3 regions of the Paenibacillus sp. sgz302114 genome follow, and region 2 is predicted to be linked to each of the others. Evidence: riboswitches for the same ligand, from Rfam matches in the RefSeq annotation. Region 2 holds a riboswitch; each other region holds the start of a gene.

Region 1 (5,914 bases), on a different contig from region 2:
ATGTGCTGCAGACCGATCCTTCGAATATATCGCTTGAAGTCATTCGGCAAAATCTAGCTGTATCCGATTATTACGGCGTAAATGGAGGGTTCTTCTACGATACGAGCTTGCTTAGCATGGCGGTCATGAACGGGCAGCCGGTCGGCGGTGCGAAGGGGCAATACGGGGCGGGGGATGAGAATGCCAAATACCCGCGCGGCACGCTCGTCTGGGACGGCGCGAGCAATAAGTTGTCCGTGCAGATCGTGAGCAAATCTTCAGAGCTGGAAGTGAGCGATCCGCTCCACTTCTGGGCGCAGGGCGGCATCAGCATGAGCCTTGGTCAGGATGACCTGTGGCTAGGACGCGCGATGCTGGAAAATGCACCGCTCATGGATAACAGTCATCTTCGCAGCGCAGCGGTCTATGATCGGCAAGGGAAGCTCTACCTCATCGTTAGCAGCACGAAGGGGACGCTGGCAGATTTTCGTTCGGCAATAACCGAGCAGTTGGGCAGTATGCAGCTGGTTGATGGTGTTTTTCTAGATGGGGACGGCTCGTCCCAGATGCAAGCGGCGGAGATGGTGCTGCATGGCGACAGCCGACCGGTCGTGGAGATGATGCGGATCGTGAAGTGATGGTGTTTGGAAGAATATTGCAACCTTTGCGGAGTGGGTACAAGAGAAGAATCAGATTGCGATTACGTTTGAGATACATAGTGTTACCTAGCAAACATATATTGGAAGAGGAGAGAATAGGTCAAGCTTTTGAATCCAAATTCGGAGTTGGACGGTGATTAGTAGTGAAGCGGAACATACGCATTGCCTTAGGTCAAATGCAAGAGCTGACTCAGGAAACGATGACTTTTGCCAAGCAGCTTGGAGTAACGAGTGTCCAGTTGAACACCCCGAATATTCCAGGTGTTGCGTGTTGGACTTACGAGGATCTGAATGCGATTAAGAAGACATGCGATGACAATGGACTGTTCTTGGAGTCTATTGAGAATGTTCCGATTCGTTTCTACGATAAAATCATGCTAGGACTGCCCGGCAGGGATGAGCAAATTGAGAACTATAGCACCATTATCCGGTATATGGGCCGTGCTGGAATCCCTGTCCTTGGTCACCACTTCATGCCGAATTTCGTATGGCGGACGTCCTCGGAGCCGGGTCGGGGAGGGGCTTTATGTACGGCGTTCGATCTTGAAGCGGCAGCAAGCGGCATCAATCAAGTGAAGTATGCTGCGAATCGGGAAGTGAGAATACCAGATGAGTCGGTCATGTGGGACAATTATGCATATTTCCTAAAGGCTGTCATTCCAGTAGCCGAAGAGGCTGGCGTCCGGCTGGCGCTACACCCTGACGATCCACCGGTTGCTATGCTTGATGGAACGGCGAGGATTTTCTATAAAGTGGATAATTTCAAGAGGGCGGAAGCGATTGCAAATAGTGATGCTTGGGGCTTGAATCTATGCCTCGGCTGCTGCTCGGAGATGGTCTATGGCGCTGCGAATGTGATGGAGATGATTCGATATTTTGGCCCGCGGAACAAAATCTGTTATGTGCATTTCCGAGATGTACAAGGCACGATGCCGAAGTTCCAAGAGTGCTTCCTCGGCGAAGGAAACTATCATCCCGCTGAAGTGCTGCTGGAGCTGAAACGGTCAGGATTTACAGGCTTCCTGATGGACGATCACGTGCCAAGCGTCATAAATGATTCCCCATGGGGCCATCGAGCACGCGCTCATGCCGTCGGGTATATGCAGGGGCTGTTGAATGCGTTGGAGTTGATTGAGAGGTAAAGGCGTTATGGAGCAAAAGGCATGCCAGAGTAGGTTTGTGCTTCGAAAGTGGAAATCCCCACCTTATTTCGCTGAATAGCAGTGAGTGGCCCAAGATAAATGGACATTTGCATTTATTCCGAGATAGTGGTAACCAGCAACCAACCTATTGGATTGGTTGCTTTTTTAATCTAACGAAATAGCTTAAGGGCAGGATAACTGCCAATTATTAGCGAATATCTCGGATACTGATCACTTTATCTAGGAGGAACTGATATCAGAATTAGTAGAACTATTGTAATACTGCAGACCCTAATCATTGTTGCTTTGCTCGGTGTCATATCAATCCTTATCGTAAAGCCTGAGACGAACAGAACAACCAATAATGCAGTTATCATTAATTATGACAAAGCGGATCTGGATCGGCTTGAAGAAATGGTGAGTCGATTCAATGAGGGTCATGGTGACAACTTAATGATTATTGAACCAGGTATGGACAGTGGTCCGGTCATCCATGATGTCATTACGAACGGGAGGGAAGTCAAGTGGACCGTTGATCATTCAAGAGATGCTTGGTTTCCTAATAATAAGAACAAGATCGTATATGAGTGTAAGTCGATTCGACTTCATGAACGAGATCGTGATTTTATTGATGTGCAATTGTCAAAATGTATGGGTTACAAGGCGGAAGAACAGCTGCCTGTTCTATCATTCCCGAGGGAGAAATTGTAGTTCTGAACAAGAATTGACTCGGATAGGAGCCTGCCGCTGTAAGTCTGGGCAACCGTTAGATGTCAAGAATGTTTAAATGTGTGTGAATAAGCTCTGAGGCAACCGCTAGAATTCCTCAGGCATGCTTCGATCCAAAATACTGGAGTGAGTCATACTAGCGCGCCGGTGGCTTATCTTTTATCTCCCGCTCATATAAATTCGCACTCCACATGCCAGCGTCATAGAGGCCCTTATAGCTAAATCCTGAATGGACATAATAGGCGTTCAGACTCGGATTGTTGGACATACAGTCTAGCCGGAGCCAGCGTTTACCTCTCGACCGAATATAACTTTCTGCATAGCGGATGAGCTCGCGGCCGATTCCTTCTCCCTTTCGTTTGCGCGATACGCATAACCGATGAACATATCCCGCATCCTCGTGAAATTTCTCTCCCCATATTTCCTCATCTCGCCAGTGCATGGAGAAGCAACCGACAACCTCATTCCCCAGAGTGGCGACAAACACTTCCTGATCTCGGACAAAAGCTTCGACCATCCCGCGATTGAAATGTTCAGCTCTCCACTGCCACAAGCCGTGCGTCGCATGAATCCATTGCGCTGCATCAATAAACAGGGGACGGATACCATCTACGTCTTCATCTGTTGCCCTGCGAAAAGAAAGCAATTCGGAAGGCTCGCGCCGCCAATCATGCTCCAGCCTAGATGCCGTTTCGAGCGCACGCTCTTCTCCGAGAAGCTTGGCGACAAGATGCAGCGCCGCATCAATGCCCGCTGTAACGCCAGCTGATGTAATAAGCCGACCGTTATCCACGTAACGGACGTTCTCGACCAGCGTTGTGCTAGCCGGCGCTGCCTCCCTGAGCAAATCCATGGCACGTCTGTTGGTAGTCGCGCGCAATCCAACGAGAAGTCCGGCTTTGGCGAGCAATAGTGCCCCTGTGCAAACAGACAGAGTAAACGAAGCCCGCTTTGAGGTTTCGTAGATCCAGCTGGTCAGCTTCTCGTTATACATCTCTTTGCGGGATCCCCAGCCTCCCGGCACGACGAGAATGTCTGGATCCGGGCAATCCCAAGAAGCGAAGTCTGGCTGAATCGTTAAGCCGCTAATGGTTCGGATAGCATCTTTAGACTCCAGGGCAACCGTATAAACGCGGAAGTCCTGTCCCCAATTACTAGCAATAGCGAACGTGTCGAACGGGCCGGTCACATCTAGCGCATCCACATGGTCATACACGATTACGGCAACATTTTTGACTGACAACATCCTGGCACTCTCCTTAGAAAATAGAAAAGCATCTGGTTAGAGTTAACCAAATGCTTTGCCCAGGCGAACGGCTAGTTTGAAAGATACGCTCCCCCGTAGTGATCTACGTTCTCGCCAGTTACGCATCCCGTTTATTTATTGACTATTATAAGACGGGGAAGAGAATAATTTCAACTGAATTTTCTGAATATTTAGGTTGACGACATCTTTATTTGCTAGTATTATTTTACCAATTTACGTATTTTGTAGGGGGAGATACAGCTGTCTAATATTCAAGCAATTGTACTAGACTTGGACGGAACCTTGCTCGGTAGTGATAAAACGATATCTCCTAGAAATCATGAGGCTGTTAAAAGATGTTTTGATGCTGGAATACATATTATTATTGCCACGGCGCGCCCGCCTAGAGCGGCTAATCAATTTGTGATGAAGTTCCCTTTTGTAGACTACATGGTTTATTACAACGGAGCTTTAGTCACTTGCAAATCAAAACAAAATGAGCGGCACATTAGCATTCCAATGGAGATTAGCAGGCAGATTAACAACTTCATCGAGTTAAGGGAACCTCAAGCGATGATCTCCTACGAGGTGAATGATTTATGGTATACGTGCAGCCCAGTTCCAGATTCCCGAGGAGCTCAACTGGGTATCCGCCCGAATGATCCGAAGCCGCAGGTTGTTGATAAAGAGCATATGAGTTCACTTTCCCCGACCAAAATATTGGTTCTAGGCTGCAGCAACTGGATCGATATAAGCGAACAATTCAGTGAAGTTGTAAACGTTATCGCAACCGATGAAGGAGTATTGGTCCAAATCATGCATAAAATAGCCTCTAAGGAAAAAGCCGTGCAATGGGTGTTAAGCGATATTGGAGTGAAATCAGAAAACGTTATGGTATTCGGGGATGATTTTAATGATGTCGGGTTATTCCAGATGTCCGGATTTCCGATCGCCATGGATAATGCAATAATTGAACTAAAGAATTGCGCAGCCCACATAACCGAATCCAATGATAATGATGGTGTTGCTGCTGCAATCGAGAGATTTGTTGCAATTGAGACTAGTTAGGAGGAGTCAAAATGGGTTCAAGAATCATGCATGCGATTATAGCGATTCGAATTGCAGAGAGTCTCTCGTTAGAAGATCGTACGCTATTTCTGCTAGGAGGTATCGCTCCGGATGCTGTCTCCACCAAGAATGAATCGCATTTCTTTCAAGGCGACTTACATGACACTTACATGACTTTTCGCGAAGCGTTGATTACGCAGGGTTTCTATATAAATACCAAACACACGCTGCAAGCGCGTATATTCTAGGCTACTTTACACATCTGGTCGCTGATGACATCTGGTTAAAAGGCTTCAATCTATCTTGGCTGCGTAATCGGATGGAAGCAAATAAAGAGCTATACAATCAATATCACAAAGAATTTCGCTTGTTAAACGGGCAATTGCTGGAGCATTACGGTTTGAAAGATGAGTTGAACAGGTTGTTGATTCATAGCAACGATGTTATTGATCTCGTTGAGGTGAAGTCCGCAGATGTCGAAGCGCTTATTCCCCATGTTATAGAAGATATGAATTATCCCCCCCGCAGTAATCTCTGAGAAGCTTCATGTATTCACGTTCGATCAAATCCTTGGATATATCGAAACTTCGGTTGAGGTTGCATTGATTAAATTAAAACAGGCAGCGATTCTGTATCGATTGCCCGTAAATCTAAGTGGATTGTGAGATGTCTAGAAAGCCAGAATTTAAACAGATGGAGAGAAGTTAATGAGCGTAATAACCTTATGTGGCTCGACTAAATTCAAGGAGAAGTTCAATCAAATGAACGCATTCCTTACCCTTCAAGGACATATTGTAATTAGTCTTGCTTTCTTCGAGCAAAGTGAGGGCTTTGAGCTGTCAGAGCATCAAGCAGAATTACTAGGTGAGCTGCATTTGCGAAAGATTAATCTATCAGACGAAATATTCGTGATCGACGTTGGCGGCTACATCGGAACGAGTACGAGAAGAGAGATCGAGTATGCGGAGGCAGCGGGGAAGGTAGTTCGGTATTACTCTAATGGCGAGATCCCTTCGGACTATTTTCTGCCAAACATCAAATTCCGGCATATCGCACGCGCAGTCATTGTACATAACAAGAAAATACTAATC
Region 2 (5,914 bases):
TAATCCCAAGCCGCATCTTTGTTCTCAGACTTGGAATACAAGCCGTAGCCTGCATAACAAATCGTGTTTGCTGCGCCTGATGGACCAACTGGCATTTGTGCAACACCGAAGGAAAGATCCGCATTCTTCTTGTAATCCTCTACCGGCCATCTGCCGGTAACGCTCATCGCCACTTTACCCGCAACGAACAGATCTACACCTTTGAAAGCTTCGCTCTCCGTGTTGGACGGGGAGATATGATCCTTCTGGTACATGTCTTGGTACAACTCAAGCGCCTTAACAGTACCGTCGCTGTTCATGAAGCCATCGATTTTCTCGCCGTCTGGGCTGATGACGCTGCCGCCGTATGAGTTGATAAGAGGTAGAATCGCACGTACCCAGCCGCCTGGCAAGCTAACGCCCCACTGCTTGAACTTGTCGCCGTCTTTGACCGTCAGCTTCTTCGCTGTGTCGTAGAACTGATCCCATGTCCAGCCTGTTTGTGGGTAAGGAATGCCTGCAGCGTCGAACATTTTCTTATTGTAATAAACCGCAATATCTGAGTAGTCCTTCGGCATTGTGTAGTACTTGCCATCCAGCTTGCCTACATCAAGAACACTCGTATAGTAGTCGTCCAGGTTGACGCCGTTAGCGCCTCCAATATAAGGCGTCAGATCTTCAAGCGCGCCTTTCTTCATGAACATGCTGACGTCGCCGTCACCGATTTGGAAAATATCCGGCGCTTGGCCAGCTGCAATTTGCGTGAGCAGCTTCGTGCCGTATTGATCCGGTACCGATTCAATCGAGATTTTGACATTGCTGTGTTCTTTACTGTAATTGTCTGCGATTTGCTGCTGAAGCTTAGCGCCATCTCCACCTTCCCAGGTGCCGACACGCAGCTTTACTTCCTTCTGTTCCGAATTGCCGCTTGAAGCCGCCCCGTTATTCGCCGTCGCCGCCGAATTACTCGATGCGTTGCCCGCTGCACCATTCGAGCCCGAATCTCCGTTAGAACCGCATCCGGTTAAAACGACTGCTGCCGTGATACCAAGTACAAGTACTGCTTTACCCCTCGTTGACATGCTCGTACAACTCCTCTTGGTAGGATTATATATTTAAGAGCATCACCAGTAGGCTTCGCTGGTGCTAGCCCTAAATACCATCATTATCCGAAACGTTTCGGAAATTTACGAAAAAAATAATACCGAAACGTTTCGGTTGCTGGGTGAAACAAAGCCGCCCTTCCTTACTTCACCGCCGGGCGAGCCGTGCTTTCTCGGACAATCAGTTCATTGTACAGGACGATTTTGCGGGCTGCAGCCTTCTGCTTGGTCAGCATGTCGAGGAGCAGTTGAGCCGATTGATAGCCCATTTCATACTTATCGCGTTTAATTGTCGTAATGCGAGGCGTGCAGTAGGAGGCGATCGTAATATCATCATACCCGACAATCGATATCGACTCCGGCACCTTGCTTCCGCAATGCTCGGCAGCTCTAAGCGCTCCTAGCACCATTAAATCGCTTGCCGAGAATACGGCCGTAACATCCGGATGCTCGCGCAAAATTTGCCCCATTGCGGTAAACCCGCCTTCTTCCGTGAATCCGCCGTCGTACACGAGCTCCGGCTTGAAGGTCAGCCCATTCTGCTCCAGCTCGAGCTGATAGCCTTTAAGCCGCTCGAAACTGACCACAGCCTGATTATGTCCGTTAATCATCGCAATGTTACGATGACCTAGCTGGACCAAGTGCCTTACGGCTAATCTGGCCCCCTGGATATCATCTGCCGTTACATGGCCGACATTGCTGCCCTCTACCGGAATATCAATGAGCACGCACGGGAAATTGGTATCGCTTGCAACTTCCTCCAAGTAAGGGTCATTAACCCGCAGCCCCGCAATGATCGCGCCACTGACATTCCACTCTTTGCATAGATCCGAATAGGATTTGGATAACTGCTTCTTGGGATTCGTGCTGAACAGCATAATGTCGTAATCCAGCTCGGATGCCCTGTCGTTGATGCCGCATAAAATTTCGTACATAAGTGCATCCTTCGCTCCCGAGCGATTTATCTCCGATAGAATGACGCCAATTGCGCGAGATCGCTTCGTGACAAGACTTCGTGCCAATACGTTCGGCCTGTAATTCAAGTCCTGAGCCACGAGCTTGATCTTCGTGCGTGTGTCTTCGTTTACGTCTGAATAGCCATTCAGCGCCCGTGATGCAGTGGTAACAGAGACACCGGCGAGCCTAGCTACCATTTTCAAAGTTGTCACCAGCGTATTCTCCATTTCCATCCGAAACGTTTCGGAACGAGTTTGAGCTTATTATATACAAATAAAGAAAGCGATTGCAATCATTTTGTTTTTACTGTTTTGCAAAACAAAAAAGCCTTACCCCAGTTTAAGCTAGAGTAAGGCTGCCGATTTCCATACACGCGAATTAGTAAGTCATACCTGGGTAGAGCGGGTATTGCGACATAAGGTCGCTAACCATACCGCGCGCTTTAGTCAGAACCGCTTCATCTTTCGGGTTCTTCAGCGTCATTGCGATAACTTCTGCGATTGTACCCATCGCATCTACGCCCATGCCGCGGGAAGTCGCAGCAGGTGTACCGATGCGGATACCGCTTGTAATGAACGGGCTGGTCGGATCGAACGGGATCGCGTTCTTGTTCACCGTAATTTGAACGGAATCAAGGACATGCTCCGCATCTTTGCCTGTAATGCCCAGGTTGCGCAGGTCGATCAGCATCAGATGGTTGTCTGTGCCGCCGGAAACGATGTTGATGCCGTGTCCGATCAGCGCGTTTGCAAGCGCTTGGGCATTGTCCACAACGTTCTTGCCATACTCTTTGAACGAAGGCTGGAGCGCTTCGCCGAAAGCGACAGCTTTAGCTGCGATGATGTGCATCAAAGGACCGCCTTGGGAACCAGGGAATACCGCTTTATCAATCGCTTGCGCCCATGCTTTGCGGCAAAGGATCATACCGCCGCGAGGACCGCGAAGCGTTTTGTGAGTTGTCGTCGTAACGAAGTGCGCATGCGGCACTGGGCTTGGGTGAAGACCAGCAGCAACAAGGCCTGCGATGTGCGCCATGTCGACGAACAGCAGCGCGCCAACATCGTCAGCGATGCGGCCAAGCTCTTCGAAATCAATGATGCGCGGGTAAGCCGATGCGCCTGCAACGATCATACGAGGACGGTGCTTGAACGCCAGCTTGCGAACTTCCGCGTAGTCGATTGTGAACGTGTCTTCGCTTACGCCGTAAGGAACGAAGTTGTACAGAATACCGGAAGCGTTAACCGGACTACCGTGCGTCAAGTGGCCGCCGTGCGCCAGGTTCATACCGAGAACTGTGTCGCCAGGGTTCAATGCTGCCAGGTAAACAGCCATGTTCGCTTGTGCGCCGGAGTGAGGCTGAACGTTCGCGTGCTCGGCACCGAACAGTTCCTTCGCACGATTGCGCGCGATATCTTCCGCGATATCCACGTGCTCGCAGCCGCCGTAGTAGCGCTTGCCCGGGTAGCCTTCCGCGTATTTGTTTGTCAGAACAGTACCCATTGCTTCAAGCACAGCTTCGGAAACGATATTCTCGGATGCAATCAGCTCGATGTTGTCGCGTTGGCGCTGAAGCTCAAGGCCAAGTGCGGCCAAAATTTCGGGATCTTGTTTGCGTAAGTTCTCCATGTGTGTATAAGTCCTCCTCAAAATAATTAATCGCAAGTATCGCTAGCGCCGGGCGCCGCCAAATTAGCAGCTTCCCGGTTATATACAGCTCGTTCTCCGCCGATTAGCTTCGGACGAGTATATGCCATCGTCACATGTGCCGCTCCGATGGAACGAATCGACGGACGCACCGGCACAGCCACACGCTTCAAGTGCATGCCGATCAAGGTGTCGCCGATGTCGAGACCGGCGTGTGCCTGTACCGTCTCGGTCAGGCAGGCATCCTGCAGCTTACTGAAGGCGTATGCAGCCATTGATCCTCCGGCTTTGCGCACAGGGATCGCCGAGACGAGCTCCAGCCCATACCGCTCAGCCGCTTCGCGCTCCATGACAAGCGCCCGATTCAAATGCTCGCAGCACTGAAACACCGGATAGAACAACAGCTCGCGCCGAACAGCCTCTACGCCAGCATAGATGGCTTCAGCAGTTTCCAGCGTGCCGGACGTGCCGATCCGCTGGCCAAGCACTTCACTCGTAGAGCAGCCAATAACGAGCAGCTGCCCCTCTCGCAGCCGCGCTGCAGAAGCTAGTTCGCGAATGACGGTTTCCACATCATTAGAAAGCTGTGCTGGATCCATCGTCATCACCGGCTTCCTTTACGCGTCCGCGAATTTTGCTTCAATCTGCATCACTTTGTTCACGCGGCCCACATGGCGCTCACCGTTCGAGAACGGCGTCTCGAGCCAAATGCGGATAATCTCCTGCGCAACGCCGGGACCGATGACGCGCTCGCCCATTGCCAGCACGTTCGTATCGTTGTGCTCGCGAGTTGCTTTGGCGGAGAACATATCGTGCACGAGCGCACAGCGGATGCCCTTCACTTTGTTGGCCGCAATGGACATGCCGATGCCTGTGCCGCAGATCAGAATGCCGCGATCCGCTTTGCCCGATGCCACAAGATCAGCAACCGGCAGCGCATAATCCGGGTAATCAACCGACTGGTCGCAATTGCAACCGACGTCCTCGATTTCGTGACCGAGCGATTGAATGAACGGAACGATCTCGTCCTTCAGGCGGTAGCCCGCATGGTCTGCACCGATGGCAATTCTCATAATTCCATATACCTCCCAAGTGACCGCTCATGGCGGAAAATGTCGATTCACACTGGTTCTAGTATACCTGATTTCAGGCGACAAGCAAAAAAGGAACATTGACCAGATTCGTGGTGAACATGCGTTTTGTGCGACGACAAGCAAAAAACGCGGGACATAAAAAACTGAATTACAGAACAAGAATCAAATTCATCTGACGGTCATTCAGCTGCAAGCGGCAAACTTATCCATCTTCCGAATGACAAAAAAAGAGCGAGCATGCTTACGCACACTGCTCTTTGCCCAGGCGACCGGCCGTATATTCCAATGCTCCACCGTGGTTTAACCCACTCTCGTCGCCAGTTACATTGGAAACCGTCTTTAGTTATTTTCATCATAACGGATTATCGCGTGAAAATCAATCCGGCCAAGCAGCCTCAGGTTGCCCAATTATTGCTGCAACCGGTCAAGCAGCCGCTTCAGCGCTTCCTCGATCTGAGCCGCGCTTTGCTCGTACACGCTGAGCTGTCCTCCGAAAGGATCTTCGATATCGAAGTTCGGCATTTGCCGCTCCAGCTCCAGCAGTCTAGCGCGCTTCGCTTCACTAAACGGCTGGCCTAGCGCTTGATTCATGTGCCACTCGGACAAAATCCCTTCGAGCTCAGCGATGCGCTCAAGCACTTCCGGGTCGGTATTCACGAACTCGAGCAGCGTATACGTCTTGTCCACTGCGCTCGGGAACCGCTGCAGCAGTTGTCTTTTGTGGCTTCCTGTCATCGTCAGAATCAAGTCCGACCAAGCTATCGAGCCAGTCTCAAGCGCTCTTGACGCACTGCGATGCTCAATACCACGGCGGGACAGCGCTTCTTCCGCGTTCTTCGAAACAGGCAGCCCATCAATCGTCGATACACCTGCAGAGCGAATATCGAGCTGCAGCCCCCGCTCCTGCGCGAGCGTACGAAGCAGCGCCTCAGCCATCGGCGACCGGCAGGTGTTGCCCGTGCAGACAAACAGTATCCGTTTCAAGAATCGTACACTCCTCTATATTTATATATTTCAGAACAAGAACAGCAAGCCGAAGGTGAATAAAATGACGCCGCCGCACGCTTCTCCATAACCGCCGAGACTAGTGCCGACGCGTCTGCCAAGCAGTAAGCCGAGCACGGACATGATGCCTCC
Region 3 (5,914 bases), on a different contig from region 2:
ATGGGTGGAGCGTAATCGCGAAGCGGATGGCTCCTTGCGCAATCCGGATTCGCTGATGAAATACCCGCTCGCTCCATGGTGGAGCGGAGGCGGACAGACGAAACCGGATTCGATTACAGGAAATTTGATTCGGCTTGGCATTTGTTCGGACGAGCTGAAGGCATCTACTGCTCAGTGGGCAAGCGAGGAGCTGGACATAGCGGAAATCCAGGCGAATGAGTGGCTCTTCATGGCTTATCACGCCTTTGATTACTATGTTAATCCGCCTGCAACGCCGGAGCTTGCACCGCACAGGGAAGCGGCGATTGCGAACATTATTGCTTGCGCATCCAAGGCGGAGCCGAAGCAGTACTTCTCTTACTTCTCTTTTGCCCAGACGCCGGACTCCCTGATTGCGCAAGCGACTCCTCCAGAGCTTAGAAGCAAGTTCCTCGACCACCTCGAATCCTCGCAGCGCGAGGACGGAGGCTGGAGCGATGAGCATGATTTGAAGCATTGGCAAGCCTATACGACTACGGTTGTGTTGAACGCGCTGCGCAATTACGGAAGGCTGTAGCTAGAATAGAATTCGAAAGAGCCGGACATTAGATTCTGTCGCGAACGACAGCTAATGTCCGGTTTTTTATTTGTTCGATGCCGGCAATCAGCGTGCTTGCTGTTGTTTTGAGCTCCTCGCGGAGCGGGTCGTCCTTAAGCGCAGCCAAGTTGATCTGCACCGTGAGCAGTGCCGATTGAGCAGCCGCTTCAAGCAGGATCGCGCCGATGCCGAGATCCGAAATGACATGCGGATTCGTGCAAGCGGTAATGCTCCAAGTCGCTTGCAGACCGGAGTGGCACACACGCATTAGGCGGAGCGGTACCTCGATGGCGCTTATCGTTGAATCGTGAAGAACGGCCTTGCGGCGAAGCTTCTCATCTTCGGTTGCTCGCGGCAGCTTTAGCGCTGCCATGTAACGATCGAATGCGCGAATATCTGCCGCAAGCAGCTCCTCGCATTCGGAGGACAGCCGCGTGAGCTGATCGAGCGCCGGCGCGATGAGGTGCTGCACTTCGGCGAATTTGTCGCCTTGCGTTAGATGGCTTGCCATCGCTGACATGGCAGTGCCGAGCGCGGCGGCAACCGCAGCGGCGCTTCCGCCACCGGGCGTTGGATCGGCGCTTGCTGCTCTCTCCAGAAAGCGGCGCAATGTATCGTCCCAGCATACCGTTGTCATCGGTTATTCTCCTTTCGAGCTGCCTGAAGTTGAAGCTGAATCGCATCCATCAGATTGCGGAAGAGCACGGCGGTCGTGAGCGTGCCGACGCCGCCTGGAACCGGCGATATTGCTGCCGCCGCTTCGCTTACATCAGCAGCGGCATCGCCTATGATGGAGCCGTCGGCTGTTTCATTGATTCCGGCATCAATGACAATGAGATGTGGGTTCGGCTGCACCATCTCGCGAGTGATGATGCCCGGCTTGCCGGCGGCGACGATTGCAATATCCGCATGCCGCAAATGCGAAGCGATATCCGGCGTGCGCGAATGGCAGACGGTGACCGTCGCCTGTTCGCGCTGCAGCAGATGAAACAGCGGCAGTCCGACCGTCTGGCCTCTGCCGATCAAGGTGACGTTGCGGCCTTCAAGCGGATAACCGTAATGCCGAAGCAGTCCGATGCAGGCTTGCGGCGTTGCCGGGTAGAGCCCCGCTTCGCCCGTTAGCGTCGCCAGCTTATTGGCGGGCGTGACGCCGTCGATATCTTTGAGTGGCGAGATGTGCGCCACGATGGCTGTAACGGACAAGTGCTTCGGCAGCGGCAGCTCCAGCATAATGCCATGAATCCGCTCGTCCGTGTTCAGGCTGTGGATTAAACCGGTCAGCTCCTCCGCGGTGATGTCGGCCTTAAGACAGTGCAAGTCGAACGTGATGCCGAGCTTCTCAGCCATGCGCTGCTTCGACTTGGCATAGTAGGCCGATGCCGGGTCGCCCTCAATGAGCAGTGTCGCCAAGCGCGGCTGGATTTCATTCCTCTGATGCTCCGAGACGCGCTCCCGGATGCCGGCGTAGACGAGCTCCGCCGCCTCTTTTGCCTTCAACAAGCTTGCCATTGTCATGTTGATCCATTCCCCTTTATCCGTGGAATAAAAAAAAGTACTCGCGCTAAACGCTCCATGTCTTAGAAGACAAGGGGGTTTAACAGCAAATACTTTACCCAGGCGAACGGTAGATGTGCCGAATGTATGCTTCCCCGTGGTTTATTCCACGCGTTCTCGCCAGTCGCATACAGCATGATTTTGACCATAGTGTATCACAGAATCTATTCGCCACCAATCCCGTAAGAAAGAATTTCTCGATGGCCGTCCTGGTTAGACGCTACTTCAAAATAGAGCTTGTTCCCGTCCTGTTCCTTGAACGTGATTCCGTCATAGAAGGGGGCGAGCTGCTTCGGATCGAGCTTGAACGTTTGATAGAGCGCCGTTGTCTTGCCAGATTTGAAATCGGCCATGTACAGCAGTCCCTCTTCGGAGCGGAATAGCAGGAAGTCGCTATGTACAGCCTCAACATCAAAAGCGGCATCTAGACCTGCGAGCTCAGGAAGCGAATAGCTTCGGACAATTTGGGCATCGCCGTTTACGAGCTGCACGTTGCGGCCGTCCGTCATGATTGCGAGGTTGCCTGCTGTTGCCGCATTCCGGGGCCCGAATTGCCAGTAATGTGCCTGCATCTGATGGACGATTACGCCATTTCTAACGAACAAGGTGTATACTTCGTCGTTGATCAACGGCTCCCCATGGATATGGCTGATCGTAATCAGCTCGCTGTCTTTGCCGATCGAGATAACGCTCATCGTCGCCATCGGAATGTAGCCGAGGTTCAGCTTCGCGATGCTCTTGCCGATCAGCTTCTGCTGCTGACCTTGCTTTTTGAAATAGAGTGAACCTGTCGTGCCGTCGAGCTTGTACTGTCCGCCCTTGCCATTCGCCGTAACATATTGCGAGCCGAAGATGGATGCAATCCGGTATTTCGCGTCCCATACGATCGTTCCCCCGATTGCAGCGACTGCGAAGCGGGCAGGGACGTAGATACGCTTGTTCAGCAGAACGGCTTTGCCGGCAAAAGTCATGCTGTGACCGTCCACCGTGCCTGATTGTTCACCAAGACGAAGGCTGCCTTTGTGCGTATCGTAGGAGGCATAGATCGTTTGGCTGGCGGTGTCAAAAGAGAACGAAGCGCCGGGAATGCCGCCGAGCAAATGGAGCGGGAGCAGCAGATTGCCATCTTTAATAATCGCTGTCGTATCTGGAGTGGTCAGCTGCGAGTTGTTGAAGTAGACGAAGATCGGCTTTGTTTGCTGCGGCGCAGTGCTGGCTTCTGCTTCTGCCTTGGCTGAGGTTAGTCCGGCCGGTGGTGCGGCGGCAAAGCAAGTGGCAAGGACTCCGGCGACGATCATAGTTGCGGCAGAACGTTTTACGAAGGAATTGAGCTTCATTGTCGGCGCATCTCCCAATCATTGGAATATGTTTGTTTGATCGGATAGACGCGCCTGGGCGGGAAAAGGTTACAGTGTGATATATTCCATAAATTCGAGCCGGTTACCCCAAGGGTCGCTAACGTAGAAGCGGCGGATGGAATCCGAGCTCCGTGCATCATCGTTGATTACGGTGACGCCTGCTGCAGTGATATGGCTGCGAAGCGCATCGAGCTGGCGAACGAGGATGGCCGGATGTGCCTTAAGCGCCGGGACAAAATCCTGCTGAACGCCAATATGCACCTGATGCGAGCCGCATTGAAACCAAGCACCGCCGCGATTCTGCAGCTCGACTGGTTTGGGAAGCTCTGTCCAGCCTAGGATGCCTGCGTAAAATTCCCTAGCCGCTTCCTCGCAGCCCGGTGGTGCGGCAAGCTGAATATGGTCAATTCCGTCGAATGAGAATGATTGTGGCTTAGTCATGGTCGTTGTGCCTCCTCGTTGATAGTTTTATTGTATGAAACTGTGTTTCATAAATTAATAATATCATATATGCTGACAACTGGTATGAAATTCCTCCTGAGTTTATACTGATAAAAGAGACGATTCCGCAGGTCATATCAGCATGTAAAGAAGCATATCTTGTGGAGTTTTTGCTCATAAGGAGGGCTTGCAGGCAATGAACGAACCTTTCTCGGCATCGGAGCGGGCGATGTATTTGGAACGAATGGCATCTGAACTATTGGATGTGCTTATCATTGGAGGGGGCATTACAGGGGCGGGCATCGCCTGGGACGCTTCGCGGCGCGGGCTGCGGGCTGGTCTCGTTGAGATGGGCGACTACGCGCAAGGTACGAGCAGTCGGTCGACGAAGCTTGTGCATGGCGGGCTGCGTTATCTGAAGCAGGGCGAAGTGAGGCTGGTCGCGGAAGTGGGCCGGGAACGGGCGCTGCTGCATCGACATGCGCCGCATGTTGTTATCCCTGCGCCGATGCTGATGCCAGTGTATAAGGGCGGCACCTTCGGCTACTATGCCTCCTCAATTGGTTTATATATCTATGATCGACTGGCAAGAGTGAAACGAGCGGAGCGGCGGCGGATGTATGGGCGTGTTCAGACGGAAGCGTTGGAGCCGCTATTGAAGCGTGATGGTCTTCGAGGCAGCGGCCGCTATTACGAGTATCGGACAGATGATGCACGGCTGACGCTGGAAGTGATGAAGACGGCGCATCGCCACGGCGCCTCCATTGTGAATTATGCCAAGGCAGAGGAGATGCTTTATCGGGATGGCGTTATCTGCGGAGCAAGGGTGAAGGATACTCGAAGCGGGAAGTTCTACGACATCTATGCGCGCAAAATCGTCAATGCAGCAGGACCGTGGGTCGATCACGTGCGCAGCATGGACGGCAAGGTTGAAGGGAAGCGGCTCATGCTGACCAAGGGCGTTCATCTTGTAGTAGACTATGCCAAGCTGCCTGTGAAGCAGGCCATATATATAGATGTGCCTGATGGAAGAATGATTTTTATTATTCCGCGTGATGGGAAGACGTATTTCGGAACGACGGATACCTTTTATAACGACGATCCTGGCGATGTTATTGCGACGCGCGCTGACCGCGATTATTTATTGACGGCAGTGAACGCGGCTTTTCCGACGGCTGCGCTGACTAGCGCAGATATTGAGTCGAGCTGGGCAGGAGTTCGGCCGCTCGTTCACGAAGACGGGAAGAGCCCATCGGAGATTTCCCGTAAGGATGAGATCTTCATATCGGACAAAGGGCTCGTTACGATTGCAGGCGGGAAGCTGACTGGTTTTCGCAAAATGGCGGAGAAGGTCGTGGATCTCGTCGCAGCGGATGTCAAAGAGGGAACCGGACGCAAGTTCGGTGGTTGCACGACGCATAAAGAGGTGCTCTCTGGCGGCGACTACAGCGGCTATCCGACCTTTGAAGCGATGTGCGAAGCGCTGCTTCTGGAGGGAGAGCGCCAGGGCGTGCCGGAGGAATCGCTGAGCGGCTGGGTGGCGCGATACGGGAGTAATACGCCGAAGCTGCTTGCGCGATACGCTGCGTATGAACGTGCGGAGGCAACTGAGCAAAGGGCTGCTGCTTCTGCTGGGGCGGGCTTGCCCGTTGCGGCTGCACGCGAGGACGTTCGAGCTGGTGTTGGCGGAGCTGGTGGAACTGGTAGTGCTGGTAATGCCGGCAGTGCCGGCAGTGCCGGAGGAGCGAGTGGTACAGGTGAAGCGGGTAGTGCTGCTGCGGGACGGCGAATTACCGTCGCAGTTGGTCGAGCGGAGGCATTGCATAATGCTCGGCTGGAGTGGGCGCTGCGTGCGGAGCTTGATTTTGCGGTGGAAGAGGAAATGACGTGCAGCGCGGTAGACTTCTTGATGCGGCGCACGGGGATGATCTTGTTCGACCGGGGGCGTGCGGAGAAGTTGACTGGCGCGGTCGTACGGCTGCTT

The links. A riboswitch is a leader RNA that binds a small molecule or an ion and turns the genes downstream of it on or off. The one in region 2 is predicted to bind ZMP and ZTP.
Region 1: another riboswitch for ZMP and ZTP. It lies ahead of AC0LWF_RS22680 (GNAT family N-acetyltransferase); the one in region 2 lies ahead of rpiB (ribose 5-phosphate isomerase B).
Region 3: another riboswitch for ZMP and ZTP. It lies ahead of AC0LWF_RS16655 (bifunctional 5,10-methylenetetrahydrofolate dehydrogenase/5,10-methenyltetrahydrofolate cyclohydrolase); the one in region 2 lies ahead of rpiB (ribose 5-phosphate isomerase B).

Annotation. Positions count from the first base shown of each region.
Region 1 is NZ_JBVYOI010000012.1:29,628-35,541, reverse strand. It holds gene AC0LWF_RS22695 (phosphodiester glycosidase family protein) at 1-617, shown strand, start outside; gene AC0LWF_RS22690 (mannonate dehydratase) at 782-1,780, shown strand; gene AC0LWF_RS22685 (hypothetical protein) at 2,234-2,491, shown strand; gene AC0LWF_RS22680 (GNAT family N-acetyltransferase) at 2,646-3,755, opposite strand; ZMP/ZTP riboswitch at 3,806-3,887, opposite strand; gene AC0LWF_RS22675 (Cof-type HAD-IIB family hydrolase) at 4,047-4,823, shown strand; gene AC0LWF_RS22670 (hypothetical protein) at 4,835-5,071, shown strand; gene AC0LWF_RS22665 (hypothetical protein) at 5,143-5,361, shown strand; gene AC0LWF_RS22660 (NUDIX domain-containing protein) at 5,531-5,914, shown strand, end outside.
Region 2 is NZ_JBVYOI010000008.1:196,063-201,976, forward strand. It holds gene AC0LWF_RS20170 (ABC transporter substrate-binding protein) at 1-1,061, opposite strand, end outside; gene AC0LWF_RS20175 (LacI family DNA-binding transcriptional regulator) at 1,226-2,251, opposite strand; gene AC0LWF_RS20180 (serine hydroxymethyltransferase) at 2,418-3,665, opposite strand; gene AC0LWF_RS20185 (TIGR01440 family protein) at 3,692-4,282, opposite strand; gene rpiB (ribose 5-phosphate isomerase B) at 4,301-4,756, opposite strand; ZMP/ZTP riboswitch at 5,030-5,112, opposite strand; gene AC0LWF_RS20195 (low molecular weight protein arginine phosphatase) at 5,186-5,761, opposite strand; gene AC0LWF_RS20200 (manganese efflux pump MntP) at 5,792-5,914, opposite strand, start outside.
Region 3 is NZ_JBVYOI010000006.1:27,401-33,314, reverse strand. It holds gene AC0LWF_RS16665 (prenyltransferase/squalene oxidase repeat-containing protein) at 1-556, shown strand, start outside; gene AC0LWF_RS16660 (cyclodeaminase/cyclohydrolase family protein) at 585-1,214, opposite strand; gene AC0LWF_RS16655 (bifunctional 5,10-methylenetetrahydrofolate dehydrogenase/5,10-methenyltetrahydrofolate cyclohydrolase) at 1,211-2,086, opposite strand; ZMP/ZTP riboswitch at 2,182-2,269, opposite strand; gene AC0LWF_RS16650 (stalk domain-containing protein) at 2,296-3,468, opposite strand; gene AC0LWF_RS16645 (VOC family protein) at 3,538-3,930, opposite strand; gene AC0LWF_RS16640 (glycerol-3-phosphate dehydrogenase/oxidase) at 4,127-5,914, shown strand, end outside.